One region of the Stenotrophomonas sp. YJH_SMC_91 genome, then DNA from elsewhere that is predicted to be linked to it. Evidence: predicted binding sites of a transcription regulator. Region 1 holds the regulator's gene; the other holds the start of a gene.
What was found. Region 1 encodes FliA, which starts transcription of late flagellar genes. Its sites were predicted from a motif close to TAAAGTTTNNCNNNCNNNGGCCGATAA; they were not measured.
Positions count from the first base shown of each region.

Region 2: AC5P5X_RS01740 (methyl-accepting chemotaxis protein) is a predicted target of FliA. The motif match lies at 9,010-9,036, and genes of this name have one in related genera.

Region 1 is NZ_JCAFRT010000023.1:45,814-61,865, forward strand. It holds gene flhA (flagellar biosynthesis protein FlhA) at 1-1,596, shown strand, start outside; gene flhF (flagellar biosynthesis GTPase FlhF) at 1,742-3,364, shown strand; gene AC5P5X_RS19530 (MinD/ParA family ATP-binding protein) at 3,351-4,238, shown strand; gene AC5P5X_RS19535 (RNA polymerase sigma factor FliA) at 4,235-4,978, shown strand; gene cheY (chemotaxis response regulator CheY) at 5,036-5,428, shown strand; gene AC5P5X_RS19545 (protein phosphatase CheZ) at 5,428-6,033, shown strand; gene AC5P5X_RS19550 (chemotaxis protein CheA) at 6,036-7,865, shown strand; gene AC5P5X_RS19555 (flagellar motor protein) at 7,967-8,707, shown strand; gene motD (flagellar motor protein MotD) at 8,709-9,725, shown strand; gene AC5P5X_RS19565 (ParA family protein) at 9,730-10,512, shown strand; gene AC5P5X_RS19570 (chemotaxis protein CheW) at 10,509-11,723, shown strand; gene AC5P5X_RS19575 (STAS domain-containing protein) at 12,010-12,318, shown strand; gene AC5P5X_RS19580 (response regulator) at 12,315-12,680, shown strand; gene AC5P5X_RS19585 (chemotaxis protein CheA) at 12,726-14,717, shown strand; partial or broken gene AC5P5X_RS19590 (HAMP domain-containing methyl-accepting chemotaxis protein) at 15,087-16,052, shown strand, end outside.
Region 2 is NZ_JCAFRT010000001.1:394,169-410,220, forward strand. It holds gene AC5P5X_RS01690 (DnaJ C-terminal domain-containing protein) at 1-865, shown strand, start outside; gene pilH (twitching motility response regulator PilH) at 954-1,325, opposite strand; gene AC5P5X_RS01700 (YhdH/YhfP family quinone oxidoreductase) at 1,414-2,409, opposite strand; gene hflK (FtsH protease activity modulator HflK) at 2,563-3,696, shown strand; gene hflC (protease modulator HflC) at 3,693-4,556, shown strand; gene AC5P5X_RS01715 (DUF2065 domain-containing protein) at 4,624-4,809, shown strand; gene AC5P5X_RS01720 (adenylosuccinate synthase) at 5,181-6,473, shown strand; gene AC5P5X_RS01725 (hypothetical protein) at 6,591-7,253, shown strand; gene AC5P5X_RS01730 (M23 family metallopeptidase) at 7,189-7,866, opposite strand; gene AC5P5X_RS01735 (L,D-transpeptidase family protein) at 7,871-8,833, opposite strand; gene AC5P5X_RS01740 (methyl-accepting chemotaxis protein) at 9,066-11,192, shown strand; gene AC5P5X_RS01745 (hypothetical protein) at 11,282-11,572, opposite strand; gene AC5P5X_RS01750 (hypothetical protein) at 11,587-12,099, opposite strand; gene AC5P5X_RS01755 (alpha/beta fold hydrolase) at 12,267-13,007, shown strand; gene AC5P5X_RS01760 (hypothetical protein) at 13,017-13,505, opposite strand; gene AC5P5X_RS01765 (catalase) at 13,528-15,618, opposite strand; gene AC5P5X_RS01770 (helix-turn-helix transcriptional regulator) at 15,733-16,052, shown strand, end outside.

The sequences.
Region 1 (16,052 bases):
AACGCCGGTTTGCTGACGCGTGAAGAAGCCAAGCTGCGCCGCGAGGAAGTGCGCGAGGAAGCCGACTTCTACGGCGCGATGGACGGCGCCAGCAAGTTCATCCGCGGTGACGCCATCGCCGGCATCCTGATCCTGTTCATCAACATGCTCGGCGGCCTGGCCGTGGGCGTGTTGCAGCATGGCATGCCGTTCGGCGAAGCCGCTGCCACCTACACCCTGCTGTCCATCGGTGACGGCCTGGTGGCGCAGCTGCCGGCCCTGCTGGTCTCCAGCGCGGTGGCGATGCTGGTGACCCGCGCCTCGCGCTCGCAGGACATGGCCCAGGCGATGACCGGCCAGGTGTTCGGCCAGTACCGCGCGCTGGCGATCACCGCCGGCATCATCGGCGTGGTCGGCCTGGTGCCGGGCATGCCCAACGTCGCTTTCCTGACGCTGGCCGCTATCCTCGGCTTCATCGCCTGGAAGGTCTACCGCAAGGGCAAGGCCGCAGCCACCGACCCGGCAGCCGCCGGCAATGACGCGGCCGCACTCAACGCACTCGGCCGCCCGGCGGCACCTGCGCCGACCGCCGAACTGAGCTGGGACGAGCTGCGCCCGGTCGATCCGCTGGGCCTTGAGGTCGGCTACCGGCTGATCCCGCTGGTGGACAGCAACCAGGGCGGCGAACTGATGGCGCGCATCAAGGGCGTGCGCCGCAAGCTGACCCAGGACGTCGGCTTCCTGATTCCCTCGGTGCACATCCGCGACAACCTGGAACTGCCGGCCAACGGCTACCGCGTGCTGGTGCATGGCGTGCCAGTGGCCACCGCCGAGATCCACCCGGACCGCGAACTGGCGCTGGACCCGGGCAGCGCGCTGGGCACCCTGGAGGGCATTGCCGGCAAGGATCCCGCGTTCGGCCTGGATGCCACCTGGATCCAGCCGCACCAGCGTGCCCAGGCTGAAACGCTGGGCTACACCGTGGTCGACCCGGCCACCGTGGTGGCCACCCACCTCTCGCACCTGATCCGCGAACATGCGCCGGAACTGCTCGGCCACGAGGAAGTGCAGCACCTGCTGGCCAACCTGGCCAAGAGCGCGCCCAAGCTCGTCGAAGATCTGACGCCGAAGGCGCTGCCGCTGTCGGCAGTGGTGCGCGTGCTGCAGAACCTGCTGGTCGAGCGCATCCCGATCCGACAGCTGCGCAAGATCGCCGAAGCGCTGGTCGAACACGCGCCCAGCAGCCAGGACCCGGCGGTGCTGACCGCTGCCGTGCGCACCGCGCTGGGCCGCTTCATCGTGCAGGAGATCGCCGGAATGTCGGCGGAGCTGCCGGTGTTCACCCTCAACCCGCAATTGGAACGTGTCTTGCAGGAGTCCACGCAGGGCAACGGCGCCGCGCTGGAACCCGGACTCGCAGAGCGACTGCACCAGAGCCTGGCCGAATGTGTCAGCAAGCAGGAAGCGCGAAACGAGCCGGCGGTCGTGCTGGTACCGGGCCCGGTGCGCGCCGCGCTGGCGCGCCTGGTCCGCCACAGCGTTCCGTCGTTGTCGGTCCTGGCCTACAGCGAGGTGCCGGAGGACAAGCGCCTGAAGCTGGTCGGAACGATCAGCTGACGCCGCCCACCGATGCGCCAGAAAACAGACACCACCTTCGAACCAACGCAACAGACAGATACCAAGGGGAACCCGCACCGTGCAGACCACCGACCACCCGAGTTCTCCGACCGCCACCCCGCCGTCTTCGTCCCGTGACCACAGCATGAAAATCAAACGATTCGTCGCCGCCGACATGCGCTCGGCCATGAACCTGGTGCGCAAGGAACATGGTCCTGACGCCGTGATCCTGTCCAACCGCCGGATCGAGGAAGGCGTCGAGATCGTCGCCGCGGCCAACTACGACGAGAGCGCCGTGCAGCGTGCACTGGAAGCCTCGCGCCGTGATGTCGCACCGCCGCCGGCACCCAAGCCGCGCACCGCTGCTGACGCGGTGATCGCCGCGGTCACCCGCCGCCGCAGCGCTGCCCCGGCGCCGGAGCCGGTGGCCGCCACCACCTCGGCCGTGGCCGCCCTCGCCCGTGCGGCCGTGGGTGCCACCGGCCGCACCTTGGACAGCGCCGACGAGATCGTGCCGACCCGCGGCAGCACCGGCTTCGCAGCCACCCTGGCGCGCGCCGCCGTCAACGAACCGGCGCTGCCCGAACAGATCTTCGCCCCGTTCGCCGAGGCCATCGTCGCACCGGGCCCGGCCGTCACCGCGCCGGCCAACCGCGCCCGCTTCCAGATCGACCCGCCGCACGACACGCATCACGAAAGCGTGCCCCCCGCCGTGCAGCCGCCGCCGCTGCCGGGCGCTGCCATGGCCGATGTCCAGCCTGACATCGCCGCCAGCGAAACGGCAGCGCTCGAAGCCGCCGGCGAAGCCAGCCCGGCCCCCATGCTGGCCCCGGCACCGACGCTGACCGTGGTTGCCCAGGACGACGCCGAGATCCGCCAGCTGCGCCAGGAAGTGGCCGGCATGCGCCAGGTGATCGAGCGCGAGATGAACCGCTTCACCGACGAGCGCCTGCGTGGCAGCCCGGTGCGCGCCACCGCGCTGGACCTGATGGACGAGTACGGTTTCGACGCCGGGCTGGCCCGCGACGTGGCCATGCAGATCCCGCTGGAGACCGAAGCCCATCGTGGCCGCGGCCTGATGCTGGGGCTGATCTCGCGCAAGCTGCCGATCGCCCCGGTCGACCCGCTGGAAGAAGGCGGCGTGATCGCCCTGGTCGGCCCGACCGGCGCCGGCAAGACCACCACCATCGCCAAGCTGGCCTCGCGCTTCGCCGAGAAGCATGCGCCGCGCGACGTGGCCCTGGTGACCACCGACACCACCCGCATCGGCGCCCGCGAGCAGCTGTACGGCTACGGCCGCCAGCTCGGCATCGCGGTGCACGAGGCCAACAGCGGCACCGACCTGGACCAGCTGCTGGAACGCCTGAAGGACTACAAGCTGGTGCTGATCGACACCGCCGGGCTGGGCCCGCGCGACCGCGCGCTGGCCGCGCAGCTGCAGTGGCTGCGCGCCGCCCGCCAGGTACGCACCCTGCTGGTGCTGCCGGCCAACACCAGCTTCGGCGACATGGACGAGGTGGTCCGCCGCTTCGGCGCCGCCAACCTGCAGGGCCTGGTGTTGAGCAAGCTGGACGAGACGGGCCGCTTCGGCAACGCCCTGTCAGTGGCCGTGGACCACGCCCTGCCGATCACCTGGGTGACCGATGGCCAGGACGTTCCGGACGACCTGCACCGGGCCAGTGCAGCCAATCTTGTACTTCGCCTTGAAGATTTGCGCCGAGCGGCCGATATGCCCTGCAACCCGGAGTTGAACCATGCCGTCGCGTGAGTACGCCAAGCTGACCAAGACCTTCCCGCTGTCGGCCACCCGCAGCGAGCCGCTCGGCCCTGTGCGCACCATTGCCGTCACTGGCGGCAAGGGCGGCGTGGGCAAGACGAATGTGTCCGCCAACCTGGCGGTGGCACTGGCCGGGATGGGCAAGCGCACGCTGCTGCTGGACGCCGACCTGGGCCTGGCCAACATCGACGTGATCCTGGGGCTGAACCCGACCTTCACGCTGGCCGACCTGGTCGCCGGCCGCTGCTCGCTGGACGACGTCATCGTCGAAGGCCCGAACGGCGTGCTGGTGGTGCCGGCCGCGTCCGGCCGCCGGCACATGGCCGAGCTGGCCCCGGCCGAGCACGTCGGCCTGGTCAACGTGTTCTCCGAGCTGGAACGCGAACTGGACATCATGGTGGTGGACACCGCCGCAGGCATCACCGACGGCGTGCTGACCTTCTGCCAGGCCGCGCAGGACACCGTGGTGGTGGTCTGTGACGAGCCGGCCTCGATCACCGACGCCTACGCGCTGATCAAGGTGCTGTCGCGCGAACGCGGCGTGGACCGCATCCAGGTAGTGGCCAACATGGTGCGCGACCCCAACGAGGGCCGCGTGCTGTACGAAAAGCTGACCCGCGTCTGCGAGAAGTTCCTCGCCGATGTCTCGCTGAACTACCTGGGCTGCGTGCCGCAGGACGACTGGCTGCGCCTGTCGGTGCAGCGCCAGCAGCCGGTGGTGAAGGCCTACCCGTCCAGCCCGGCCGCGCTGGCGATCACCGAGATCGCGCGTCGCACCGCACGCTGGCAGGCGCCGACCGAACCGCGTGGCGGCGTCGAGTTCTTCCTCGAGCGCATCCTCAAGCAGCGCGGGGTGGCCGCATGAAAGGCGCAGCCCAGTACAGGGAAGTCCAGCGCTCGGCGGCCAACGAGGTCATCGCCCAGCATTCGGACCTGGTGCGGCGCATCGCCCACCACCTGGCCGCGCGGTTGCCGGCCAGCGTTGAAGTGGACGACCTGATCCAGGCCGGCATGATGGGCCTGATCGAAGCGTCGCGCAGCTACGACGCCGACCAGGGCGCCTCGTTCGAGACCTATGCCTCGATCCGCATCCGCGGTTCGATGATCGACGAGATCCGCCGTGGCGACTGGGTGCCGCGCTCGGTGCACCGCCGTGCACGCGATGCCGCCGCCACCATCCGCCGCCTGGAACAGAGCAGCGGCCGCGCCGCCAGCGCCACCGAAGTGGCCGCAGCGATGGAGATGCCGCTGCCCGAATACCTGCGGTTGATGGAAGACGCCGCACGTGGCCAGGTGCTGAGCCTGGAGTCGCGCATCGAGGACCAGGGCGAGCTGGACACCGTCGCCCAGGGCGGCCCGACCCCGCAGCAGGTGCTGGAGCGTGGTGAGTTCGGCCGCGAGCTGGGCAAGGCCATCGGCCACCTGCCCGAGCGCGAACAGCTGGTGCTCTCGCTCTACTACGAGCAGGAACTGAACCTGAAGGAGATCGGCGCGGTGCTCGGCGTGAGCGAGTCGCGGGTCTGCCAGATCCACGGCCAGGCGGTGCTGCGCCTGCGTGGCCGGCTCAAGATTTTCGAGGCGGCGGACGCCGGCCTGGAAGAATGAACATGCCCGAGGCGGCTGCCCCCGGCCGCCCGGAATGAACAACAAAGGAACTCTGCTTTGAACAAGAACATGCGCATCCTGATCGTCGATGACTTCTCGACCATGCGTCGGATCGTCAAGAACCTGCTGGGCGATCTGGGCTTCACCAATACCGCCGAAGCCGAGGACGGGCATGCCGCGCTGTCGCTGCTGCAGAGCCAGCCGTTCGATTTCGTGGTCACCGACTGGAACATGCCGGTGATGACCGGCATCGAGCTGCTGAAGGCGATCCGTGCCGATGCCAAGCTGAAGACCCTGCCAGTGCTGATGGTCACCGCCGAAGCCAAGCGCGAACAGATCATAGAAGCCGCCCAGAACGGCGTGAACGGCTACATCATCAAGCCGTTCACTGCGCAGACGCTGGAAGAGAAGCTCGGCAAGATCTTCGAACGCCTGGCGGCCAGCGCCTGATGGATACCACGGTCGACAAGAGCGCCCTCGCCCTGCGCCTGCAGGAAGCCCTGGACGCACTCGAGTCCGGTGACGAGGCCGCCTGGCGGCAGCGCATCGACGGACTGGTCGCGCTGCGTACGCAGCCGATGATGAGCGGCCTCTCGCGGCTGGCCCGCGAGCTGGGGCAGGCACTGGGTGAGCTGCCGACCGTGCCCAGCGAGGCCGGTGAGCTGGACGACGCCTGCGCACGCCTGGACCACGTGGTGGCCATGACCGAACAGGCCACGCACCGCACCCTGGACCTGGCCGAGGAATGCCGCAGCCTGACCGAACAGCTGCGCGCTGAAGGCCTGCAGCCTGGCCAGGACGCGCAGCTCGAGCGCATCCGCCACAACCTGACCGAGATCGCCCTGACCCAGAGCTACCAGGACCTGACCGGGCAGATCATCCGTCGCGTGGTCGGCATCGTCCGCCGCGTGCACGAGGGCTTCGGCGCACTCGGCCTGCCGCCGGAACAGCATCGCACCGACCCGGAACTGGCCGGGCCGGCACTGAAGGGACTGGACCGCCACGCGGTCTCGCAGAACGACGCCGACGACCTGTTGTCGGATCTGGGGCTGTAAGCATGAGCGCGGTATCCGACGACATCACTGCCGATTTCATCATCGAGGCACAGGAAATCCTGGATCGCCTGGGCGAACAGCTGGTGTCGCTGGAGCAGGCACCGCAGGACACCGAGCAGCTCAACGCGGTGTTCCGTGGATACCACACGCTCAAGGGCGGTGCCGGCTTCCTTGGCGTCACCGCGATGGTCGAACTGTGCCACGCCGCTGAAGAGGCCCTGGGCATCGCGCGTGCCGGGCAGGCGGTGCTGCAGGCCCACCACTTCGACGCCGCCCAGCAATCGCTGGACTACCTGCAGTCGATGCTGGACGCCGTGTCCTCCGGCACCGAGCCAGGCTATGCGCCGCCGGACCTGATCGCGCAGTTCGACATGAACGGTGGCACTGCCGCGCCGGTCGCTGCGGCCGCCCCTGCGGCAGCTGGCAGCGACCTGATCACCGACGACGAATTCGAGGCCCTGCTCGACCAGCTGCATGGCGGCAACGCACCGACCGCGGTCGCGCCGGCCAGGAAGGCCGACGACGGCCTGATCAGCGAAGACGAGTTCGAAGCGCTGCTGGACCAGCTGCACGGCGGCGCTGCGCCAGGCGCGAAGCCTGCTGCCACCGTCGCGGCAGCACCTGCCGCTGCAACGCGCCCGGCGCCCGTACCGGCGCCCGTCGCCAAGCCGGCGGCCAAGCCGATGGCCGAGGCCGAGCACACCGTGCGCGTGGACACCAAGCGCCTGGATGCGATCGTCAACCTGATCGGCGAACTGGTGCTTTCCCGCAACCGCCTGAAGACCCTGCGTGCACGCCTGCGCGACGAGGAGCTGGACCGCGCCGTATCGACGCTGGACATCGCCACTGCCCGCCTGCAGTCGGCGGTGATGCGTACCCGCATGCAGCCGGTGGGCAAGGTGTTCTCGCGCTTCCCCAAGGTCGCCCGCGACGTCGCCCGCTCGCTGAAGAAGGAAGTGGACCTGGAGCTGGTCGGCGCCGAGACCGAACTCGACCGCAACCTGGTCGAAGCACTGGCCGATCCGCTGGTGCACCTGGTCCGCAACGCCATCGACCATGGCGTGGAAATGCCCGACCTGCGCGAAGCACAAGGCAAGCCCCGGATGGGCCATGTACGCCTCTCAGCGCAGCAGGAAGGCGACTACGTCAGCATCGAGGTGCAGGACGATGGCGCCGGCATCGACCCGGAGAAGCTGCGCGCGAAGGCGCGTGAGAAAGGCCTGATCGATCCGGAAGCCGCCGCCCGCCTGAGCAGCGAGGAATGCCTGCACCTGGTGTTCCTGCCCGGCTTCTCGACCAAGCAGCAGGTCACCGACATCTCCGGCCGTGGCGTCGGCATGGACGTGGTGCAGTCGCGCATCCGCGAACTGAGCGGCCAGATCCAGATCCAGTCGGAACTGGGTCGTGGCAGCCGCTTCCTGATCCGCGTGCCGCTCACCCTCGCGATCCTGCCGACCCTGCTGGTGCAGGCCGGCGAGGACGTCTACGCGCTACCGCTGGCACGCGTGATGGAAGTGCTGCACGCGCCGCGCACCTCGCTGGGCTGGTTCGATGGCCGCGCCGTGCTTGATCGCCGCTCGCACACCCTGCCGCTGGTCGACCTGCGCCAGTGGCTGGATGTGACGCCGGCCGCGTCAACCCTGCTGACCATCGTGGTGCTGCAGGCCGGCGAAGCGCGCTTCGGCCTGGTCGTGGACCAGGTGCGCGGGCGCGAGGAAGTGGTCATCAAGCCACTGCCAAAAGCCCTGCGCGGCCTGCGCGGTTATGCCGGTGCAACGTTGATCGGCGATGGTCGCATGGCACTGATCCTGGACGTGGACGGCATACGCTGAACGCCGCCGGGCATGGCCCGGCGACCCGAAAACTGTGACTACCGTCTGTACGCATTCTCCCGGTGTCTCAAGTCCCATTCATACAAGCCGATACCGGAACCATGGATAGACTCAGCCTCATTGGACTCTTTCTCGCCCTGGCCTCGCTGGTCGGTGGCAGCATCCTCAAGGGCGCTGGCCTGGCGTCGTTGTGGTCGCCTGCGGCGTTCGTGATCGTCATCGTCGGTACCGTTGCCGCGATCCTGCTTCACACCTCGCCGGCGGTGTTCAAGCATGCGTTCAAGATCGTGCGCTGGGTCGTGCGCCCGCCGCACAGCGATCGCCGCGAACTGATCCAGCAGATCGTCGAGTGGAGCAACATCGCCCGCCGCCAGGGCCTGCTGGGCCTGGAATCGCAGGTGGAAGCGCAGCAGGACCCGTTCCTGCGCAAGGGCCTGCAGCTGCTGGTGGACGGCGTTGAACCCGAATCGATGCGTCACATGCTGGAGATCGAACTGGGCAGCCAGGAGCACCAGGACCAGGCCGGTGCCAAGGTCTTCGAAGCGATGGGCATCTACGCGCCCACGCTCGGCATCATCGGTGCCGTGCTCGGCCTGATCGCGGTGATGAAGAACCTGGCCGACCCGAGCAAACTCGGCCACGGCATCGCCGCCGCGTTCACCGCCACCATCTACGGCATCGCCTCGGCCAATCTGCTGTTCCTGCCGATCGCCGCCAAGCTCAAGAGTGTGATCTCGCACAACACCCGCGACCGCGAAATGGTCATCGAAGGCCTGATTTCGATCGCCCAGGGCGAGAACCCGCGCAACATCGAAACCAACCTCTCCGGCTTCCTGCACTGACATGGCCCGCCGCAAGCACCACGAAGAGCACGCCAACCATGAAGCATGGGCGATCCCCTATGCCGACCTGATGACGTTGCTGCTCGCCTTCTTCGTGGTCATGTACGCGATCTCCTCGGTCAACGAGGGCAAGTACCGGATCATGGCCGACGCGCTCACCGATGCCTTCGGCGGCGCACCGCGCACCATCAATCCGGTGCAGGTGGGTAACAAGCAGGTGCAGGGTGGCGGCTGGGACAGCCCCTCGGTGATCAAGTCCGGCACCAAGATCGGCCCCTCCGCGCCCGCGCCGTCGCACGACCCGACCCTGCTGCCGTCGATGGCCTCGCAGATGCGCATGCCGGTCTCCGTGCACAACCAGGAACAGATCGTCCGTGCCGAGCGCCAGCTCAACAGCATCGCCGACCGCCTCACCGCCGCGCTGGCACCGCTGATCGACCGCGGCATGATCAGCGTGCGCCGCACCGAGTTGTGGATCGAAGTGGAGATCAACAGCGACATCCTGTTCCCCACCGGCTCGGCCGCGCTGGACGTGCATGCACGGCAGACGCTGGCCAGCCTGGCCGAGGTGCTGCGCGACGTGCCCAACAGCGTGCGCGTGGAGGGCCATACCGACAACGTGCCGATCGCCACGGCCACCTTCCCTTCGAACTGGGAACTGTCGGCCGGACGCGCCGCCAGCGTGGTGCACCTGTTCGCCGACCAGGGCGTGCAGCCATCACGGCTGGCGATGGTTGGCTATGGCCAGTTCCGTCCGCGCGAAGAGAACGACAGCGCGCAGGGGCGCAACCGCAACCGCCGGGTGATGGTCATCATCCTGGCCGACACCTCGCATTCGGTGGATCCGCTTGGCCAGCGCCTCAACGCGGCCACCGGCGCCGTCGACGACAGCACCACCGAACAGGCCGCCGCAACTCCGGCTACCGCCCCCACCTCCCCCATCGCACCGGTGAAGTTGCCGCCGGTGCCGGCTGGCAGCCGCGTCGGCGCCGCCGTTCCCCCGGCAATGAAGGAGTAAACCGATGCGCATCTGGGCAGTCGCCAACCAGAAGGGCGGAGTCGGCAAGACCACCACCACCCTCGCCCTCGGCCGCGGCCTGGCCGCGCTTGGCCATCGCGTGCTGCTGATCGACCTCGATCCGCATGCCTCGCTCAGCCGCGCCTTCGGCGTGCCGGTGGATCCGCCGCCGGCGGGCGTGCTGGAACTGTTCGGCGCCCCGCCGGCCGATCTTTCCAGCCTGTGCCATGCCAGCAGCATCCACGGCCTGGACTACGTCTGCGCGCAGTCGGCGCTGGCCACGCTGGAGCGCCGCAGCGCCAACCAGCCCGGCCTCGGCCTGGCCCTGCAGAACGCACTGGCGCGTCACCAGGGCCAGCACGACTACATCCTGCTGGACTGCGCCCCCACCCTTGGCCTGTTGATGATCAACGCGCTGGCCGCTGCCGACCGCCTGATCATTCCCACCCAGGCCGAGCCGCTGGCCCTGCATGGCCTGGACGGCATGGTCCGCACCGGCGAGATGGTCGAGCGCTCGCGCCGCCGCCCGCTGCCGATCTCGATCCTGCCGACCCTGTTCGACCGCCGCACCCGCGCCGGCAACGAGTCGCTGCGCACGATGCAGGATCGCCATGGCACCCGCGTGTGGGAAGACGCCATTCCGATCGACACCCGCATCAGCAATGCCGCAGGCCTGACCCTGCCCAGCGTTGGTGAGGACTACCCGGGCCGCGGCCTGGCCGCCTATCGCCGCGCACTGAACTGGATCCTCGGTGAGGATGCTCGTGCCCTGGAGCAGGCCGCATGAACAGCACCGGCGTACTGGACGACTACCTGGACGAACTGCTGGGCGAAGCGATCGCCCCGGCGGCCGTCGTGCTGCCAACGCCGGACAGCGCCGCCCCGGCTCCGGACAGCACATCGGAACCGGAACGCGAGCCGACCTGGGATGACCTGCCGGCCGAGGTGATCTACGAAACCGACACCGTCGCCGCGGGCCCTGCCGTGGACAACGCCACGCTCGAAGCCGCCTTCGAGGCGGCCACAACGGCCGAGCGCGAGCCCACCTGGGACGATCTGCCCGCTGAAGTGATCTATGAGACGGACGCTGTTGCCGTTGCCCCGGCACAGGACGACGCAGCACTGGAAGCCGCCTTCGAGGCCGCCGCAATGCCGGTCGCCACTCCAGAGCGCGAACCGACCTGGGATGACCTGCCTGACGAGGTGATCCACGAGACGACCCCGGCCAAGGCCGGCCCGGAGCCCACCTGGGACGACCTGCCCGACGAAGTGATCTACGAGACCGACGCGGCCGACAGCCATCAGCTCGCCCACACTGACAGCCCCGGTCTGCAGGCTGCGTTCGAAGCCGCTGCTGGTGGCGAGGATGTCCCCACGCCGCCACCGGCCGTGGTTGCGCCCCCGGCACCGCGCCCTGCACGCGCGCCCGCCCCGGCCGCGCGTGCTGCCGCCGCGCCGCCGCCCCGCGTTGCCCTGGATGCCCCCGCCACCAACCGTCCCGGTACCTGGCAGGAGCTGCAGGCGCAGGCGCACCAGCCCGCCAGCAGCCCGCACCCGCAGAACCGCCGCGCCGGCGAACGCACCTCGCGCTGGCTGCGCCTGCGCTGCGGGACCCAGGCCTATGCGCTGGAACTGTTGAAGGTCCAGGAGGTCGTGCTACCGGTGCCACTGCTGCCGTTGCGTGGCACCGCGCCGGCCATGCTCGGCATCATGAACCTGCGCGGCCAGGTGGTGCCGGTGATGGACCTCGGCCTGCACCTCGGCGCCGCAGCGGCAGAAGACGATGCCCAGACCCGCATCGTGGTGCTGGAAGAGGACGGCGAGACCATCGGCCTGCGCGTGTCGGCAGTGGAAGATGTCGCCAACCTCACCGATTCACAGATCGAACCCCCGGATACCGCCCGCATCTGCCAGATCTCCAATGATCTGTTCCGCGGCGTCGCCCGGGTCAGCCAGCGCCCGATGATCCTGCTGGACGCCACACGGCTGCTGAGTTGATCTGGAAAAAAGGGGACGGAGGGGATTAAGTCGCAAGTGGCTCGGCGCTTTGCGCCGAAGCGGTGCCTGTCGGGGACGCAAGGAGTTGATCCGTTGGATCAACACCTTGCGTCCCCACTGCGCGGTCGCCGTTGCCGAGGGGGCTGCAGTAGAGCCAGGTCGCTTGCGACTTGATCCCCGCCGTCCCCTTTTCAGCTGCGACCGCATCGACGCACCGCGTCGATTCCTCTAAAGAACCCCGCCGGGGTGCCGTTATGGATCACGGAACCGTTTGTCCGGAGCAACGATGAGCACTGTCGAACTGGGTGAGGATCTCGGCATCGAGAGCAGCACCGAGCTCAAGAACCGCCTCGCCCCGCTGGTGGCGCAGGCAGGCGAGCTGACCCTGGATGCAAGCCAGGTCGCCCGCATCCACACGGCCGCCGTGCAGGTGCTGTGTGCATTCGTGCAGGCCCGCCGCGATGCAGGCCTGGGCACCGGCTTCCACGGTTGCACCGCAACCTTCCGTGACGCCGCACGCCTGCTGGGCGTCACCCAGGCCCTGGGCCTGGACGTAACCCATGACAACCTGAAATCTGTGGAGAACGCTGCATGAGCGCACGTATCTTGGTGGTGGACGATTCGGCGTCGATGCGCCAGATGGTTTCCTTCGCCCTCACCTCGGCCGGTTTTGCCGTCGAAGAAGCCGAAGACGGCGCGGTCGCGCTGGGTCGCGCCAAGGGCCAGCGCTTCAACGCGGTGGTCACCGACGTCAACATGCCGAACATGGACGGCATCGCGCTGATCCGCGAACTGCGCCAGCTGCCGGACTACAAGTTCACCCCGCTGCTGATGCTGACCACCGAATCGGCCGCCGACAAGAAGTCCGAAGGCAAGGCCGCCGGTGCCACCGGTTGGCTGGTCAAGCCGTTCAATCCGGAACAGCTGGTCGCCACCGTGCAGAAAGTGCTGGGCTGATCGCCCCGCACCGCTCCCCTTCTTCGCTTCCGGACCACCACTGCCATGAGCATGGACCTGCAACGCTTCCACGCCACCTTCTTCGAGGAGAGCCGCGAAGGCCTCGACGCGATGGAGGCTGGCCTGCTGGCCCTGGAATCGGGGCAGCAGGACGCGGAGATCATCAATTCGGTGTTCCGCGCCGCCCACTCGATCAAGGGCGGCGCCGGCACCTTCGGCTTCGATGCCATCGCCGGCCTGACCCACGTGCTGGAAACGCTGCTCGATGAGCTGCGTGCCGGCAAGCGGGCCCTGGAAGGCCATGCCGTCGATGCCATGCTGTCCTCGGTGGATGTACTGCGCGCCCTGCTGCGCGAAGCCGAACATGGCCAGGCCGCAGACCCCGCTGCGGTCGCCGCAGTGAAGGCGCGCCTCGAAGCCGTTCTCTCCGGCCAGGCCGCACCGAGCGCGCCGGCCGCTGCCGCAGCCAAGGTGGACGATACGCCGGAAGCCTGGCAGATCGGGTTCACCCCGGCACCCTCGCTGTTCATGAGCGGCAACGACCCGTTGCGCATCATCCGCGAACTGGAACACCTCGGCTCGCTGCAGGTGGCCGCGCGCATGGAACGCCTGCCGGGCTTCGCCCAGCTCGACCCGCTGGAGGCCCACCTGGCGTGGGACCTGGGCCTGGTCGGCAAGGTGCCGCGCAGCAAGATCGAAGACACCTTCGCCTGGGTACTGGACGACTGCGAGCTGGACATCCGTCCGGCAGCGCCGCCGAGCCTGGCAACCCAGGCGCCCGTTGCTGCATCCCCTTCCACACCTGCTGCCGTCGTGCCGGCAGCGCCTGCTGCGCCTGCCGCCGGCGGTGCTGCCACCCAGGAAGCCGAAACGTCGATCCGCGTCAGCGTCGACAAGGTCGATGCGCTGATCAACCTGGTCGGCGAACTGGTCATCACCCAGGCCATGCTCAAGCAGGTCTCGCACGCGCTGGACCCGGTCCACGCCGAGAGCCTGTTCGCCGGCCTGGACCAGCTGGAACGCAACACCCGCGACCTGCAGGAAGCGGTGATCGGCGTGCGCATGCTGCCGGTCGACGCGGTATTCCGCCGCTTCCCGCGCCTGGTCCGCGACCTGTCCAGCCGCCTCGGCAAGCAGGTGCGCCTGCGCACCGTCGGCGAGGGCACCGAGCTGGACAAGGGGCTGATCGAGAAGATCGCCGATCCACTGGTGCACCTGGTGCGCAACTCGATCGACCACGGCCTGGAAATGCCCGACGTGCGTCGCGGCGCGGGCAAGGACGAAACCGGCACGATCACCCTGGCCGCTTCGCACCAGGGCGGCCATATCGTCATTGAAGTGAGCGACGACGGCCGCGGCCTGGATCGCGCCAAGATCCTGGCCAAGGCCACCGAACGCGGCCTGGCCGTACCGGACAACCCGACCGATTCGCAGGTCTGGGACCTGATCTTCCAGCCAGGCTTCTCCACTGCCGATGCGGTCACCGACCTGTCCGGGCGTGGCGTCGGCATGGACGTGGTTCGCCGCAACATCCAGGCACTGGGCGGTGAGGTCCAGATCGAAAGCAGCCTGGGTACTGGCACCCGCACGCTGATCCGCCTGCCGCTCACCCTGGCCATCCTCGACGGCATGACCGTGGCCGTTGCCGGCGAAACCCTGATCCTGCCGCTGGCCTATGTGCTTGAGGCGTTGCAGCCGCAGGCCGAGGACATCCGCAGCATGGCCGGCGAAGGCCGCGTGCTGCGCGTACGTGGCGAGTACCTGCCGATCCTCTCGCTGAGCGAGTACTACGGCTACGGCAACCGTGCGCCGGGCAGTGAATCGCTGGTGGTCGTGGTCGAAGGCGATGGCCAGAAGATCGCACTGGAAGTGGACGAACTGGTTGGCCAGCAACAGGTGGTGGTGAAGAACATCGAGAACAACTACCGCCGTATCGGCGGGGTGTCCGGTGCCACCATCCTTGGCGACGGCCGCGTCGCGTTGATCGTCGACATCGGCGGACTGGTGCGCTCGTTGCGGATGCCGCAGGCCGCCTGATCCACGCTGCATGCGTGTACTGGACCGCCGCCCTTCGGGGCGGCGGTTTTTGTTTGTGCGCGCTCTGCCAAGGGGTCGGATCCCTTTCCGCAGGAAAGGGATCCGACCCCATCCCTTCTGTGAACTCCGTCGCCATGATGGTTGCGGGCGCAACTACTTCATCCAAGCGAAAGCACGCCGCTGCAACGCTTTCGCGCTGTCATCCCTACGCAACCGAATGTGATCTGCGTCCATAAAGTCCACGCGGACGGCGCCGTTATTTCGCAATGACGGTCGTCACCGAACCCCACCGGGCACCCCCGTTCGCTCTGCAACCACCCCCGAACCGGCGCACAGACGCCGGCACTCTGCCCACCTGGAGCACCCTGCATGAAGTGGTTCCAAGATCTGCCCATCGCCCGCAAGCTGGCCGTGGGGTTCACCCTCACCACCTTGATGACCCTGATCCTCGGCGCCTTCGCACTGCTGCGCCTGAGCGAAGCCAACGCGCAGTTGCGCGAGATGGCTGGCAACGACATCCCCTCGGTCCAGCACCTGGGCGAGGCGCGCTCGCAGCTGGGGGAATTCCGCACCTATGAACTTGCACAGCTGAGCATGCTCGACCAGCCGGAGAAGGTCGCCGACTACAACAAGCGCATGGACGACACCGCCAAGGCCGTGCATGACGAGCTGGCCGCTTACTCGGCGCTGCCGGCGCTGGCCAAGGAGCGTGAACTCTATCGCGCGGCCAGCGCACAGCTGGACCGCTACTTCGCCGCCAACAAGGCGATGCGCGACGCCGTGGCCGCCGGTGATGGCGCTCGGGCACAGCAGATATCCGACGAGCAGTCGCGCCCGGCGCGTCGCGACCTGTTCGCTGCGATGAAGGCGCTGGGCACCCACATCGCCGGCCAGATGGACGGCAAGATCGCCGACGCCAACGCCACCCATCGCAACAGCATGATCGCCATCATCGGCTGCATCGTCCTGCTGTCCCTTGTGGCCGCTGCGCTGGCCATCGTCATCTCACGTGCAGTGACCGGCCCCCTGGGCAAGGCCGTGAACGCCATCCAGGCCGTCGCACGCGGCGACCTCAGCGTCACCACCCAGAGCACCGGCAAGGACGAGGCTGGCCGCATGCTGGCGGCCACCGCCGACATGACCGCGATGCTGCGCCGCTTCAGCGAACAGACCCAGCTGATGGCACAGATGCATGCCGGCCCGGACATCAGCCACCGTATTCCGGAAGACTTCCCGGGCGTCTACGGCCAGCTGGCCAGCGGCATCAACACGGTGATCTTCGAACACCTCGATGCGATCGTCGATGCCATTGAAGTGCTCAACCAGTACGCCATC
Region 2 (16,052 bases), on a different contig from region 1:
GGGGGTGGAACCGAGCGCGGGCGAGGCGGAGATCAAGACCGCCTACCGCCGGCTGGCACGCAAGTACCACCCGGACGTCAGCAAGGAGGCTGGGGCCGAAGACAAGTTCAAGGCGGTCAACGAGGCCTACGAGGCGCTGCGTGATCCGGAAAAGCGCGCGGCCTACGACCAGCTGCGCGCGCAGGGCTATCGCCCGGGCGAGGAGTTCAACGTGCCGCCGAACTACGGCGGCGCCGGTGGTTTCAATTTCGAGGAAGTGTTCGGTGGCGGCGGCCCCAACGGCGGCTTCAGCGACTTCTTCGAAAGCCTGTTCGCGCGCCAGCGCGGTGGAGCGGGCGCGGGGGCCGGTCCGGGCTTCAGCAGCCAGGGCCATGCGCCCAACCGCGATACCCGCGCCAAGCTGTCGGTGCCACTGGAAGCGGCCTACAGCGGCGACAGCCTGCGCATCACCGTCAACGGCAAGCAGCTGGACGTGCGCGTGCCCAAGGGCATCCGCCCGGGCCAGGTGATCCGCCTGGCAGGGCAGGGCAACCATGGCGGCAACCTGCTGCTGGAAGTGGAATACGCCGCCCACCCGCAGTTCGAGGTCGATGGCCGCAACATCCTCTATACGCTGCCGCTCACGCCGTGGCAGGCCGCGCTGGGCACCAGCATCAGCGTGCCGACCCTGGGCGGCGCGGTGGAACTGAAGATTCCGGCCGATTCCGATGCCGGCCGCAAGCTGCGCCTGCGCGGGCGTGGCCTGCCGGGCAACCCGGATGGCGACCAGATCGTCGAGATCGAGATCGTGGCCCCGGCTGCGACCGATGAGGCGCAGAAGAAGGCGTACCGCAATCTGGCCAAGGCGTTCGGCGAGACCATTTGAAGGTACTGCCGGCCGCTGGCCGGCAACTTCATTGCCCTGGACGGTGATGCGTGGTTGCCGGCCAGCGGCCGGCACTACCGCGCGCGTCTCAGCCCTGGCCCGCGAACACGCGCTCCAGCACCTCGGACAGCTCGTCCTCCGAGAACGGCTTGGTGATGTAAGCCTTGGCGCCCTGGCGCATGCCCCACATGCGGTCGGTGTCCTGGTCCTTGGTGGTCACCAGGATCACCGGGATATGCCGGGTCGCCTCGTCGCGGGCGAGGGTACGGGTGGCCTGGAAGCCGTTGAGGTTGGGCATCACCACGTCCATCAGGACCAGGTCGGGCAGCTCGGCCTTGGCGGTTTCGACCCCGGCGGCGCCATCGGTGGCGGTCAGGATCTGGTGCCCGAGCTTTTCGACGATGCGCTGTATCCCCAACAGCTGCGACGGTGAGTCGTCGACGATCAGAATGCGTGCCATGTTGTTCCCCATGTAATGCCCGCAGTGTAGTGCGGGCCCATTACCGGCGGGAGGGCCGCGTCTGCCGTCCGTCGCCTGCCTGCGACGTTCAGTCGATCCGCACCACGGTACGACCCAGCGAACCGCCCGCCAGCATCCGTTCGAATACGGCAGGAAGGCCATCGAGGCCGACTTCGGCGGTGCAGATGCGGTCCAGGTGATGCGGCTTCCAGTCACTCCCCAGCCGCGACCACACTTCCTCACGCAGTCCGCGTGGCGCATTGGCCGAGGACACGCCCAGCAGCGAGACACCGCGCAGGATGAACGGCATCACCGTCATGTCCAGCGTCGGACTGGCAGCCAGGCCGGCACTGACCACGCTGCCGTAGGGCACGGTCTGCGCCAGCAGGCTGGCCAGCATGTCGCCTCCGGCATTATCGAGGCCACCCCCGAAGCGGGCCGACTGCAGCGCGCCGGTGTCGGCCAGCGCGTCGCGCGGCAGTACCTCGGTGGCGCCGATGCTGCGCAGGAATCCTGCCTGGTCCGGCTTGCCGCTGACCGCGTGCACGCTGTAGCCGGCACGGCTGAAGATGGACAGCGCCAGCGCACCGACACCGCCGCTGGCACCGGTGACCGCCAGCGGGCCGAGTTCCGGGGTCTGGCGGTTGTCCTGCATGCGCAGCAGGGCCAGCGCCGCAGTGAAGCCGGCGGTGCCCAGCACCATCGCCTCGCGTGGGGTCAGCCCGGCCGGCTGGGCGATCACCGCGCGCGATTCCAGCCGCACGTACTGGCTGTAGCCGCCGTCGCGGGTCTCGCTGAGGCCGCAGCCGGTGGCCAGCACCGCGTCGCCTTCACGCCAGTCCGGGTCGGTGCTGGCGACCACGGTGCCGGCCACATCGATGCCGCCCACCAGCGGGAAGCGGCGCAGGATCTTCCCTTTTCCAGTACCGGCCAGCGCGTCCTTGTAGTTGACCGAGGACCAGTGGGCGCGGATCAGCACCTGGCCGGGGTTGAGGTCGTCGACCCCGAGCCGGACCAGGCCGCTGCGGTAGCCGGCGTCGTCGTTTTCGATGCGGAAGGCGGTGAACGGGGTGGTGGGGGCCATCGGCGTTGCCTGACTTCGAGGAAAACGCCACCTTACCCCGTTGCCCCCCTTTCGATCCTGCCGATCCGCCCCATCTTGTATGATCGGTGATGGTTTCACGGCTGGCGGTGCGGGAAGGGCCCGCGCCGCAGCCCAAATCTTGATGGAGCGTGCATGGCCTGGAATACACCCGGCGGCAACAAGGGCGGACAAGGCCCCGAGGACAATCGACGCGGGCCGTTCGGGTCACGCGGCGGTGGCAATGGTGGTGGCTGGGGCGGGTTGCCCGGGCCGCTGAAGGACCTGTTCGACGGCGGCATCGTGCGTTGGGTGGTGGCAGCCGTGGTGCTGCTGGTGCTGTTCTCCAGCTTCCAGCTGATCGGCGAACAGCAGCGTGGCGTGGTGCTGCGCTTCGGCCAGTTCTCGCGCATCCTGCAGCCCGGCCCGAACTTCAAGCTGCCGTGGCCGATCGAATCGGTCACCAAGGTCAACGCCACCGAGATCAAGACGTTCTCGATCCAGGTGCCGGTGCTGACCCGCGACGAGAACATCGTCAACGTCTCGCTGAACGTCCAGTACCGCATCGACGACCCGCAGCAGTACCTGTTCGGCACCGTCGATGCCAACCAGGTGCTGGAGCAGTCGGCGCAGAGCGCCGTACGCGAGGAAGTCGGCCGCGCTGATCTCAACGCCGTGCTGAACAACCGTGGCCCGCTGGCCGTGGCCGCCGAGGAGCGCCTGCAGGCGCTGCTGAAGGCGTTCAAGACCGGCCTGACCGTGACCGGCCTGACCCTGCAGGATGCCCGTCCGCCGGAAGAAGTGAAGCCGGCTTTCGACGAGGTCAACGGTGCCCAGCAGGTCAAGGAACGCCTGATCAACGAAGCCCAGGCCTACGCCGCCAAGGTCGTGCCGGAAGCCCGGGGCCAGGCCTCGCGCGCCCGTACCACCGCTGAAGGCTACAAGCAGGCCGTGGTGTCCAAGGCCGAGGGTGACGCGCAGCGCTTCAGCCTGTTGCAGGCCCAGTACAAGGACGCCCCGGAAGTGACCCGCAAGCGCCTGTGGCTGGAGACCGTGCAGCAGGTACTGAGCGAGAACCGCAAGGTGATCGGTGGCGATGGCCGCCAGCTGATCTACGTGCCGATGACCGGCGATACCCGTCCGAGCACGTCGGCTCCGGCCGCAGTGGCCAACCCGGACGTGGTGATGCCGTCGCTGCCGGGTGCAGCGACGGAAGCTTCCCGTGATCCGGGCCGGCCGGTGGGCCGCCCGACCGGGCGACCGAGCGGCCGTGAGGAGGGCAGCCGATGAAGAGTCCTATCTGGATCGCCGTGATCGTGGCGGTGGTGCTGGGCCTGCTCGGCTCGGTGTACGTGGTCCGTGAGGACCAGACCGCCATGGTGCTGAACCTGGGCAAGGTGGTGCGTTCGGACATCAAGCCGGGGCTGCACTTCAAGGTGCCGGTGGTGGAAACGGTGAAGGTCTTCGACCGCCGCTTCCAGGTGCTCGACACCGCGCCGGCGCGCTACTTCACCGCCGAGCAGAAGGACGTCAGCGTCGACTTCTTCGCCATCGGCTACATCTCCAACGTGGGTGACTACTTCCGTGCCACCGGCGGCGATCCGCGCATCGCCAACGCCCGCCTGGCACCGATCATCACCGACTCGCTGCGCAACCAGATCAACTCGCGCACCCTGCAGCAGCTGGTCTCCGGCGACCGCAGCGAGCTGATCGCCGAGCAGCTGAAGGGGATCAACGAGGCGGTGGCCGGCCTGGGCATGCAGATGATCGACCTGCGCATCAAGCAGGTGGACCTGCCGACCGACAGCCAGGTGATCAACGATGTGTACGAGCGCATGCGTGCCCAGCGTAAGCAGGAAGCCGCAAAGCTGCGCGCGGAGGGCGAGGAGCAGTCGCTGACCATCCGCGCCCAGGCCGACCGTGACAGCACCGTGCTGATCGCCGAGGCCGAGCGTGATGCCCAGCGCCTGCGCGGTGAAGGCGATGCCGAGGCGGCGCGCATCTACGGCAAGGCCGGCTCGGCCGATCCGTCGTTCTATGCGTTCTACCGCAGCCTGGAGGCCTACCGTGGCTCCATGACCGACGGCAACGGCGTGATCGTGCTCGACAAGAACGACCCGTTCCTGCAGTACCTGAAGAACGACCGCTGAGGTCGCAGGGCAGTACCCCACGGGGCCCGGCCAGATGCCGGGCCCCGTGCTTTTTCCGGAGTCCCCCATGAAAGATCTGTTTGCCGCTGTCTGCCTGGTCGCGGTGCTGGAAGGCCTGTTCCTGTTCGTCGCACCGTTCGCCTGGAAGCGCATGGCCGAACGTCTGCTGGACCTGCCCAGCTCGGCCCTGCGCAGCTTCGGTGGGCTGGTGCTGCTGGCCGGCCTGAGCCTGCTGTGGTGGGCCCGCCACTGAAAGGGTAGTGCCGGCCGCTGGCCGGCAACCCGGGATTGCCGGCCAGCGGCCGGCACTACCGCCTGCGTTCACATGCATGGCCCGGCTCTGGTGGATGCCAACCTTGGTTGGCGTTGCCGGCCAGCGGCCGGCACTACCGGGCGGGGCGGCTGACCGGCCGGTAAAGCCGCCCGTCGGAAAGGTGGCACCCGACCCCGGAAACCCGGATAATGCACAAAAGCCGGACGGGCCTCCCCGTTCGGCTTTTTCCGTGTCTGGGCCTTCCATCGCCGGCCGCTCCCCGTTTGGAGCCGCCTTGCAGGTGCTGGCCAGCCCCGCCACGGTTTACCCGTCCGCGGCCCCGATGGCCGCAACAAATCGAGGAGCCCGTCATGGGTCAGTCTGTCGTAGTGTTGGGTGCCCAGTGGGGCGATGAAGGCAAGGGCAAGATCGTCGATCTGCTCACTGAGGAAATCGGCGCCGTCGTGCGCTTCCAGGGCGGCCACAACGCCGGCCACACCCTGGTCATCAACGGCAAGAAGACCGTCCTGCACCTGATCCCGTCGGGCATCCTGCGTGACGACGCGCTGTGCCTGATCGGCAACGGCGTGGTGATCTCGCCGGCCGCGCTGCAGAAGGAAATCGCCGAGCTGGAAGCCTCCGGCGTGGAAGTGCGGTCGCGCCTGAAGATCTCCCCGGCCGCGCCGCTGATCATGCCGTACCACATCGCCCTGGACCAGGCGCGCGAGCGCGCTGCCGGTGGCAAGGCGATCGGCACCACCGGCCGTGGCATCGGCCCGGCCTACGAAGACAAGGTGGCGCGTCGCGGCATCCGCATCGCCGACCTGCATTACCCGAAGCAGCTGGAAGAGCTGCTGCGCACCGCGCTGGATTACCACAACTTCGTGCTGACCAAGTATCTGAACACCGATGCGGTCGACTTCCAGAAGACCTTCGACGAAGCGCTGGCCTTCGGCGAATACGTGCAGCCGATGAAGTCCGACGTGGCCGGCATCCTGCACGACCTGCGCAAGCAGGGTAAGCGCGTGCTGTTCGAAGGCGCACAGGGCGCGCTGCTGGACATCGACCACGGCACCTACCCGTACGTCACCAGCTCCAACACCACCGTCGGTGGCGCGCTGGCCGGTTCCGGCGTCGGCGCCGATTCGATCGACTACGTGCTGGGCATCGCCAAGGCCTACGCCACCCGCGTCGGCGGTGGCCCGTTCCCGACCGAGCTGGACGACGAAGTCGGCCAGGGCATCCGTGACCGCGGCGCCGAGTACGGTGCGTCGACCGGCCGTCCGCGTCGTTGCGGCTGGATGGACATCGTCGCGCTGAAGCGTGCCGTGGCCATCAACGGCATCAGCGGCCTGTGCATCACCAAGCTGGACGTGCTGGACGGCATGGAAAAGCTGAAGGTCTGCATCGCCTACGAATACAACGGCAAGCGCACCGAGTACGCGCCGCTGGACGCGCAGGGCTGGGAAGAGTGCACGCCGGTGTACCTGGAGTTCCCGGGCTGGAGCGAGAACACCCACGGCATCACCAACTGGGACGACCTGCCGCCGGCTGCGCGCGCCTACCTGCGTTCGCTGGAAGAGCTGGCCGGCTGCCCGATCAGCATCGTCTCCACCGGCCCGGACCGCGACCACACCATGGTCCTGCAGGATCCGTTTGCCTGAGATAACGCCGGGCGCTGCCCGGCGTAGGTGACATGAAAAGCCCCGCGCAAGCGGGGCTTTTTCGTTACTGTGTCGCCAGGGCCAGCGGGGAAGCAAAGCGATGACCAGGACGTCAGCGTGAAGGGCGAAACGGTCGTGCGGATCACCCTGTGGGTGTTGTGGAGCCTGTGGGGCATCGCCTGCCTGGTACTGGTGCTGGGCGCGGCAGCCAATACCCTGGCTTCGCGCACGCAGACGGTGCCGTTGGTGCTGAGCCCTGGCGCAACCGCCCAGATCACCGTCTACCGCCTCATCGATGATCAACTGCGGCTGCGCCTGCGCTATGCCGCGGACGGTACGGACGCTGACCCCGAGGTGCTGCTGCGCATCGAAACTCCGACCGATCATGGAGACTTCCGCGCAGGGGAGCGTTCGGGAGTGGCCGGACAGGGCATCAATCGTGGGCTGGCTTCGGTTGAGTCCAGCGGCCTCATGGCGTCCTACTTCGGCTATGGTCGCGGCGATGCATTGCCACGCGGCCGCTCATGGGTGCGGCTAACCGTGCTGGAGGTGGACCCGGCGCTGGCCGATCGCGCGGCCACCGTCGAGCTGCAGCCGCCACTGGACCTGTTGAAGCTGACTGACCTGGATTATGTCTGGTTGTGGCCGTTCTTCTTCTGGAAAGTGGCGGCACTGCTCCTGCTGATTCCAGGAGCTGCCTTGGCGGTGTTCACGTTCACTTTGCGGCGCTGGCAGCACCGGGCTTCGAAGCAGGCGGATTCAGCAGTGGATACGGATTGATCGATTCCCCCTTCCACCACTGCTTCTCCGGCCCCAGCACGTGCACTTCAAAGTGCAGATGCGGAGCCTCAGCGCTGGCGTTGCCGGTACTGCCCACGTAACCGATCACCTCCCCGCGCCTGATCACCTGCTTTTCGGTCAGGCCGTCGGCATAGCGCTGCAGGTGCGCGTAGTAGTAGCACCAGCGTCCGCTGGGCTCGAACTGGTAGACCGTCAGTCCACCGCGCTCGCTGTCGAACAGTTTTTCCACCGTGCCATCGGCCACTGCCAGCACCGGCGTACCGGCATCGGCCATGATGTCGATGGCATCGTGCACGCGGCCTTCGCTGCGCGCATCGGTGAACGTGTCGCGCAGCTGGGAGGCCAGGACGCCCTGTACCGGCAGCAGCAGACCCGACGGCGCATCCGCAGTCCGCGCGGCTGACGGTGCGGTGGCGGCGGGGGCAGGGGCCGTGTCGAGCGGCGCTAGGGATCCCTTGGCCGGCGACACAGCTGCTGCCGGTTGTGCTTCCGGCAGCGAGGCGGCTACCGGCTCGCCTGCATCGCGGCGCAGCCACCAGCCTGCCCCCAGTCCCAGCAGAACACCCAGCACGATCAGCTGCGAAAGACGCATCCGCTCACTCCTGCATCACCACGGGGACGGAGGTATCCACCGCATCGGCCACGCGCAGCGCATCCCAGTTGGTCATGCGCACGCAACCATGTGACTCGGTCTTGCCGACATGGCCGGGCTCGGGCGTGCCATGCAGGCCGTAGTGTGGCTTGGACAGGTCGATCCAGACCCGGCCGACCGGATTGTTCGGGCCCGGCGGCAGTGTCGCCTTCTTTTCGCCCTTGCGCGCATCCCAGAACAGCTTGGGGTTGTAGTGGAACGGCGGGTCGCGATACACGCCCAGGATCTTCCATTCGCCAATCGGCAGCGGATCATGCTGGCTGCCGGAGGAAACCGGCACCTGAGCGATCACCTTGCCCTGCGCATCCAGCAGCTGCAGGCTGGAATCGGACTTGTCGACGACCACCTTGGCCGCCTTCGGCAGCGGCGATGGTGCGACATTGGGCACCTGGATGCGGTTGCCCGCCTTGCTCAGATCCACGCCCGGATTGAGCAGCTTCAACAGCTCAGGGGATGCGTGGAAGCGTTCGCCCAGCGACTCTTCGACGTTGTTGAAGCCCAGCGATTTCAGTTTGGCCTGTGCGGCGGGGCCCTTTGGCACCGCCTGGAACGGCCCGGCGACATCCTCGCCGGTCAGCGTGTAGCTGGCCAGGGGGGGGACCGTATCGGCCCGCAGGGCCTGCCAGGTCGCGTCGTCCAGTTCACCGGTGACGGTCAGGCCGTGCGCCGCCTGGAAACCCGACACCGCGCGCCGCTGGTTGCTGCCCACTTCACCGTCGATCTGGCCGGGCGAGAAATTCGCACGATCCAGCAGCACCTGGGCATGCAGGGCGGAACGTGCTGCGGTGTCCGGTCCGGCCTTCTCGGCAATGGGGGCGGGCAGTCCAGGGGGCGGTGCCTGCGCGAACGCCGGCGATGCCAGCAGCGAGAGAGCGAGCAGGGTGGATCGGTACACGGGTAATGGCATTGGGAACTCCAGCAGATGACGCCACCACCTTGCCTGCAGGCCGCGCCGAGCCACCGTGAAAGAGATCTGACGTCTGCATGAGCAGTCGGGTCGTTGCGCCACCGTCCCCGCGCGGGTGCCGCCGGCCAAGGGCTCACCAAGGTGAATGGTGCCCCACGCCATTGGCGGTTGGCGATCAAGATTGCCTGGCGGGCCGCCGATAACGCCACATCCCCCCGTTTTGGATGTACCGATGAACTACTTGAGGAATGTCAGGGTTGCCTGGCGTCTTGGGCTGGGCTTTGGCCTGTTGCTGCTGTTGGTTGCGGCCGTGGTGGCCACCGGCGCCACCGCCAGTGTCGTGCAGAAGCGCGCGATGCAGCAGGTGGTCGATGTCAGCGTGGCCAAAGTGCGCCTGCTCTCGCAGATGCTCGATGCCAACAACCAGATGATGGTCGTTCGCCGCGAGATGCTGATCCGCCAGGGCGATGACCGTGGCCATGATGAGCAGCGCATCGCCGATCTGGTCAAGCGCTATGAGGCCAGTTGGACGGCCTACCAGGCGCTGCCCAGCGACGCCGAGGGCAAGGCCATTGCCGAAACCATCGCCGCCAAGCGTGCCATCGCGCGTCCGCTCAACAAGCAGACCAGCGAACTGATGGAGCAGGGCGACTACCCGGGCGCCGTGGCGCTGACCCTGGGCCCGGTGCAGGAAGCCGCCAACGGCTGGAACAAGGCGCTGTCCGATGGCGTGGACTTCGAGGAGAAGGAAAGCCGTGAGGCGGCCGCCGAGGCGATCCGCTTGGGCGAGCGCAGCCTGCTGCAGCTGCTGGTGCTGGGCGGCGTCGCGCTGCTGGTGGGCATCGGTGCCTCGGTGATGATCGGCCGCAGCCTGACCGGCCCGCTGGCCCGCGCGGTGAACCTGGCCGAGCGCCTGTCCAGGGGCCAGCTGGATCAGGAGTTCCGCCTCGGCGGCCGTGACGAACTGACCCAGTTGGGCGAGGCGATGGCCAGCGTGCGCCAGAGTGTGCAGGCGGCGATCGGCGCGCAGCTGCAGATGGCCGAACAGCACGAGGCCGGTGCGATCCGCTACCGCATGGACGCCAGCGCCTTCCCCGGCGATTTCGGCCGCATGGTGCAGGCCACCAACAGCCTGGTCGAATCGCACGTGCAGGTGGAACTGCTGATGGCCGAAGTGATGCAGCGCTATGCCATCGGTGACCTCAGCCGCGACCTGCCGGACTACCCGGGCGAGAAGGGCACGCTGACCCGCACTCTGGCCGCAGTGAAGCAGAGCCTGATGGCGATCAACGCGCAGATCGATGCACTGGCCCGGGCCGCGCGCGCCGGTGATTTCAGCATGCGTGGCGATGCCGCTGCGTTCCAGTTCCAGTTCAAGGCGATGGTCGAGCACCTCAACGGCATGATGGCCAGTTCGCAGGCCAGCATAGCTGATGTCTCCGACGTGCTACGCGCGATCTCGCACGGCGACCTGACTGCACGCATGGACGGCGAGTACGACGGTGTATTCGCCCGCATGCGTGACGACGCCAACACCACCACCGCGCAGCTGACCGGCATCGTGCGTGGCATCCAGGTTGCCGCCGACAGCATCAACAACGCGGCGCAGGAACTGGCCGCCGGCAACAACGACCTGTCGCGCCGCACCGAGCAGCAGGCCGCCAACCTGGAAGAAGCCGCCGCATCGATGGAGGAACTGACCTCGACTGTGCGCCAGAATGCCGAGCTCGCTCGTCAGGCCGACAGTGAAGCGCATGCCGCCGGTGCCGCCGTACGCGAAACCGAGCAGGCGATGGCGCAGATGGCGTCGGTGATGGGTGAGATCGATCAGTCCTCGGCACGCATCTCGGAAATCTCCACCGTGATCGACGGCATCGCGTTCCAGACCAACATCCTGGCGCTGAATGCTGCGGTTGAAGCCGCGCGTGCAGGTGAGCAGGGCCGTGGTTTTGCCGTGGTCGCCAGCGAGGTACGCACGCTCGCACAGCGTGCCGGTGTCGCCGCCAAGGAAATCAAGGAGCTGATCGAAGACGCCGCTGCCAAGGTGAAGAGCGGCCTGGCGGTGACCGTTGAATCGGAAGCCGCGATCGCCCGCGTGGCCCAGGCCAGCTCGCGCACCACGCAGCTGATGAGCGACATCGCAGCGGCCAGCAAGGAACAGGCCGCCGGTATCGAGCAGGTCAACCAGGTGGTGGTGCAGATGGACCAGGTGACCCAGCAGAACGCTGCGCTGGTGGAAGAAGCCACTGCCGCCAGCCGCGCGCTGGAAGAACAGGCGCATGCGTTGACCACGTCGGTGGCGGTGTTCAAGGTGGAGCAGGGCGCGCGCATGCCCATCGTGCCTGCGCAGGCGGCGTAAGCAACCTGCGACTGGATGTTGGATGACGCCCTGCATGCGATGCCCCGCATGCAGGGCACCGCATGCACGCAACCGGTCGGTGCCGCTGGCTAGCGGCCGCCCGCGGCGCGTTCGATCAGCCAGCCGGCTGCGTACAGCAACAGCAGTGTTGGCGGAACCAGTACTGCATACGCGGTCGACCAGGGTTTGCCGTACAGCAGGCTGCCTGCGCCGATGGCATCGAGTGCAGCAGACTGCAGGGTGATGGGGAGCGACATCAGGATATAGGCCCCCTTCGGGTCCGCATCCGACTGCGCGCCGTGAACCAGCCATGCGGTCAACAGCAGGTAGACCACGCAAAGCGCAAGACCGGTCCAGCTCAGTAATCGCCGCATCTTCATCCGCACGCCTCCGTTCAACGGACGTCGAAGTGAGCCTGCAGAGGCAGGCTCACATTCCGCAGCAGATCCCTGACCACCACCTGCGCAGTCCACGTGCCTTTCGGATCACTGGCCTCGGCCACGAACTTCAGGTGCAGGTTGGTCATGTACAACAGGGTTGGCGGGCCGGGCAGGGCAGCGGTGAAACAGGGAACATCGCGTTCGTCGATGCTGGTACTGCCGTCCGGGCGCAGCATGCGCAGATCGCAGTGCACCTTGGGTACGCGGTTCTCATCTAGTTGCGGGTTGGACAGGAATGTCAGCAGGAACAATTCACCGCCCGGGTGGACTTCGTCGGCCTGGGTAAAACCGGGAGTGGTCTCTGGTGGGGTTTCCCACTTGGCCCGCCAGTCGGCATCGGAGGTGACCAGCAGCGATGCCGCAAAGCCACCGCTGGATTTCATGGCATCGGTCTCCGGCATCGCCTTGCCTGCCCCGTTTATCCAGCCATCGCTGGCGGAACTGTTCAGTGGCAGCATCATGGCCATCATGGCCAGCGCGTAGGTCCATCGCATCAGAGGCTCTCCTTGGCAGCCGCGTCCCGCAGCAGAGCGGGGAGTATCGCTCAACCTTGACCGGCAAAGCAGCAGGAGAGCCGGAGCGAAGGTTCCGCTGCCTGCCGATGTGGGCGATGCTTGCCAGCAAAGGAGGTGACATGGGAATCGGGCGCGAGGAAAAGCCGGGCTGTGATTCAGCATCACCCACGCCGCAGCACGTGCTGATGCTGCCCGGGCTGGATGGCTCCGGCAGGCTGTCGATCCCGTTTCTGTCAGCACTCCAGGCTCATGGGCTGACGACGCAGGCGATTACGCTGCCTGCGCAGGGAGGGCAGGATCACGCCACGCTGGCCCAACGGCTGTGGTCGCAGCTGCCCGGCCATCCCTTCATCCTGCTTGCCGAGTCCTTCTCGGGCCCGTTGGCGGTTGAACTGGCCACGCGACAGCCCGCCGGGCTGCGCGGACTGGTGCTTGCCGCGACCTTTGCGCGTCGACCGGTGCCATTGCCGGCAGCCAGCGCAGCCCTGCTGACGCCGGCCTGGCCTCTGCCTCCCGTGGCGTTGCTGGCGCGCCTGCTGCTGGGGCGGTGGCGCACCCGCGAGCACCTGTCGATGCTGCGCGATGCGCTGGCCCGGATTCCGGCGGCCACATTGCGGCAACGCGCCGCAGCGACCCTGCGCGTCGACATACGCGCATTGCTGCCGGCAATCGACGTGCCGACGCTGTGCCTGCACGCGTGCCATGACCGCCTGCTGTGGCCGCCCAGCGTGGCAGAACTGCAGGCCCTTTTGCCGGATGCCCGGCATGTTTCGCTGGAAGGGCCGCATCTGCTGCTGCAGGCACGCGCTGACGCAGCCGCAGCCGAAGTTGCCGCGTGGATGAGGACGCTGTCGCCCTGATCGAAGGACTCAGCCGCGCGCGCGGATACGCGCGGCCTTCTTCGCCGCCACCTTGCGCACGGTCTTCTTCGCCGCACGTGTCTTCGCCGCCTTCTTCGCTGCAGCACTGCGCGAGGCGGCTGTACCGGCCTTCTTGGCCGCTGTCTTCTTTGCGGTTTTCTTTGTGGCTGTCTTGCGAGCCGGTGCCTTCTTTGCCGCCTTCCTGGCTGTCGTCTTCTTCGCAGGTGCCTTCTTCGCCGCCGTCGCCTTGGTCGTGGCCTTCTTTGTGCCCGACTTCCTGGCAGGCGCCTTCTTGGCAGCCTTCTTGCTGGTCGCCTTCTTCGTACCCTTGCGCGCGCTGCCGCTACGCTTGCCACCACCATCCTGCTTGTTCACGGTCGCCCAGGCAATGCGCTCGGCCGTGCCTTCGCTGGCACCGCGCTCGCGCTCGCTTTCCTCGATGTGCTCGGCCTGGCGCTTCTGTTTATCGGAATATGCGGATTTGTCACCACGGGGCATGACAGTTCTCCTGTTGTTGTAGTCAGGCCAGCAGGCGCAGCTTGGGTTCGCGCGCCCACTGGCGGGTGGCGGCCGCCGCCAGGAATGCCTTGGCGTCTTCCGCTTCGACGATGCCGGCGTCGTTGCCGACCCTTGCCGCCTTCAGCAGCGCCTGGCCGCCCGCGTCGCTGGCGATGGCCTTCAGGTGCGCCCACGCCTGGCTGACGAATTCGATAGCTGCACTCTCTTTCGACAAGGCCTTCGCCGCTTCCGGGCTGAGCACCACGGCTACTGCATCGAACACGGCCGACGGGGTGCCCGCCAGTTGCCCATCCGCCGCCTGCAGCGCGCCATCGCTGAGCGTGGCGCCACCCACTCTGGGGGCGACCAGCTTCACATCCGCACCTGCTTTCCTGGCTGCCTTGCTCAGGCTGGCAATGATCCGGGCATCAGAACCCTCATCGAACAGGATGCCGATGCAGCGCCCTTGCAGGGTGGGTTTGTTGCGACCGATCACCCGCACTTCGGGGGCGGGGGGCATGTCCCGCACTGGGGTAGCGGTCGGCGCCGGGTCGGGCAGTGCAGGCAACGCCAGACCATCGGCCACGCGCTGCGCCAGTGAGTCATCGATGTTGCGCAGGTGACTGACGGTGCGTACCCGCACCTTCAGCGTTTCCACCTTGGACAACTCGAACACCAGCGCCGATGCCAAGTGCGCCTGCTCCGGCTTTTCGAGGCTGCGGAAGAACATGCGGGCCTGGCTGTAGTGGTCGGCGAAACTCTCCGCGCGGGTGCGACCCTTGCGGCCATCGTCGGCGCTGGCATGGCTGCGGAATCCGGCAGGCGTCTCGCGCGGGGTGTCCTCCTGCAGCGAACTGGGATCGTAGGCCACCCGACCCTTGGGAACCTGCATCTGCATGTGGCCGTCGCGCTGATGATTGGCAAACGGGCACTTGGGCGCATTCACCGGGATCTGGTGGAAGTTCGGGCCGCCCAGGCGCAGCAGCTGGGTGTCCAGGTAGGAGAACAGGCGCCCCTGCAGCAGCGGGTCGTTGCTGAAGTCGATGCCCGGTGGCACGTTGGCCGGGCAGAAAGCCACCTGCTCGGTCTCGGCGAAGAAGTTGTCCGGCCAGCGGTCCAGCACCATGCGCCCGATGACCTGCAACGGCACCAGCGATTCGGGAATGATCTTGGTCGGGTCCAGATGATCGAACGGGAATGCGTCGGCGTCTTCTTCGGTGAACAACTGCACCGCCAGTTCCCATTCCGGGAAGTCGCCGCGCTGGATGGCCTCGAACAGGTCACGGCGATGGAAGTCATTGTCGGCCGACTGCAGCTTCAGCGCTTCGTCCCAGACCGTGGACTGGATACCCAGCTTGGGCCGCCAGTGGAACTTGACGAACGTTGACTCGCCGGCCTCGTTCAGCAGGCGGAAGCTGTGCACACCGAAGCCTTCGATCATCCGCAGCGAACGCGGTATGGCGCGGTCGCTCATCGCCCACATGATCATGTGCATCGATTCGGGCATCAGCGAAATGAAGTCCCAGAACGTGTCATGGGCCGACGCGGCCTGCGGGAAGGCACGGTCCGGTTCCATCTTCACCGCGTGCACCAGGTCCGGGAATTTCATGGCGTCCTGGATGAAGAACACCGGGATGTTGTTGCCGACCAGATCCCAGTTGCCTTCCCTGGTATAGAACTTCACCGCGAAGCCGCGCACGTCGCGCGGGGTGTCCACTGAACCTGCGCCACCGGCCACGGTCGAGAAGCGGGTGAACACGGGTGTTTTCACGCCAACCTCGGTCAGGATGCGCGCGCGGGTATGCGCCTTCAGTGATCGGGTCAACTCGAAGTAGCCATGCGCAGCGCTGCCGCGGGCGTGCACGATGCGCTCGGGAATGCGCTCATGGTCGAAGTGGGTGATCTTCTCGCGCAGGATGAAGTCCTCCAGCAGCGTAGGCCCCCGAGGTCCCTGCCGCAGGGAGTTCTGGTTGTCTGCCACCGGGATGCCCTGATCGGTGGTCATCGCCGGATGACTGCCCCCGGCCTGCTGGTGCAGTTCATCGCCGTTGCCGCGGTGATGGTTCTCGGCGTGGGTGGTTGCGCGCTTGCCGGTCGGCTTGCTGGCGGCCATTGACGTTGGCTCCGGATGCTCAAAGAGAACCACGACACTGGAACCGGGCCCGTTAAACCGAGGTCCGGCAAAGGTGAACGTACAGGCAAAAGCAGGCTCGGGTATGCTTGCTCCATGCGAGTCGAGCCCGCCGACATCGAAGCCCTGTTCGACGCCATCCCGGATGTGCTGTTCTTCATCAAGGACCTTCAGGGGCGTTACACCCACGTCAACCAGACCATGCTGCGGCGGCTGGGCCTGCGCGCCCGCAAGGACGTGATCGGGCGTACCGCGGCGGAGATCTACCCGACCGGGCTGAGCGCCGACTACGTGGACCAGGACGCCCGCGTGCTGGCCGGTGAGGTGATCGAGAACCTGATGGAGCTGCACCTGTTCGCCAACCGCGAACCGGGCTGGTGCCTGACCTGCAAGCGCCCGCTGGTGGTCGATGGGGC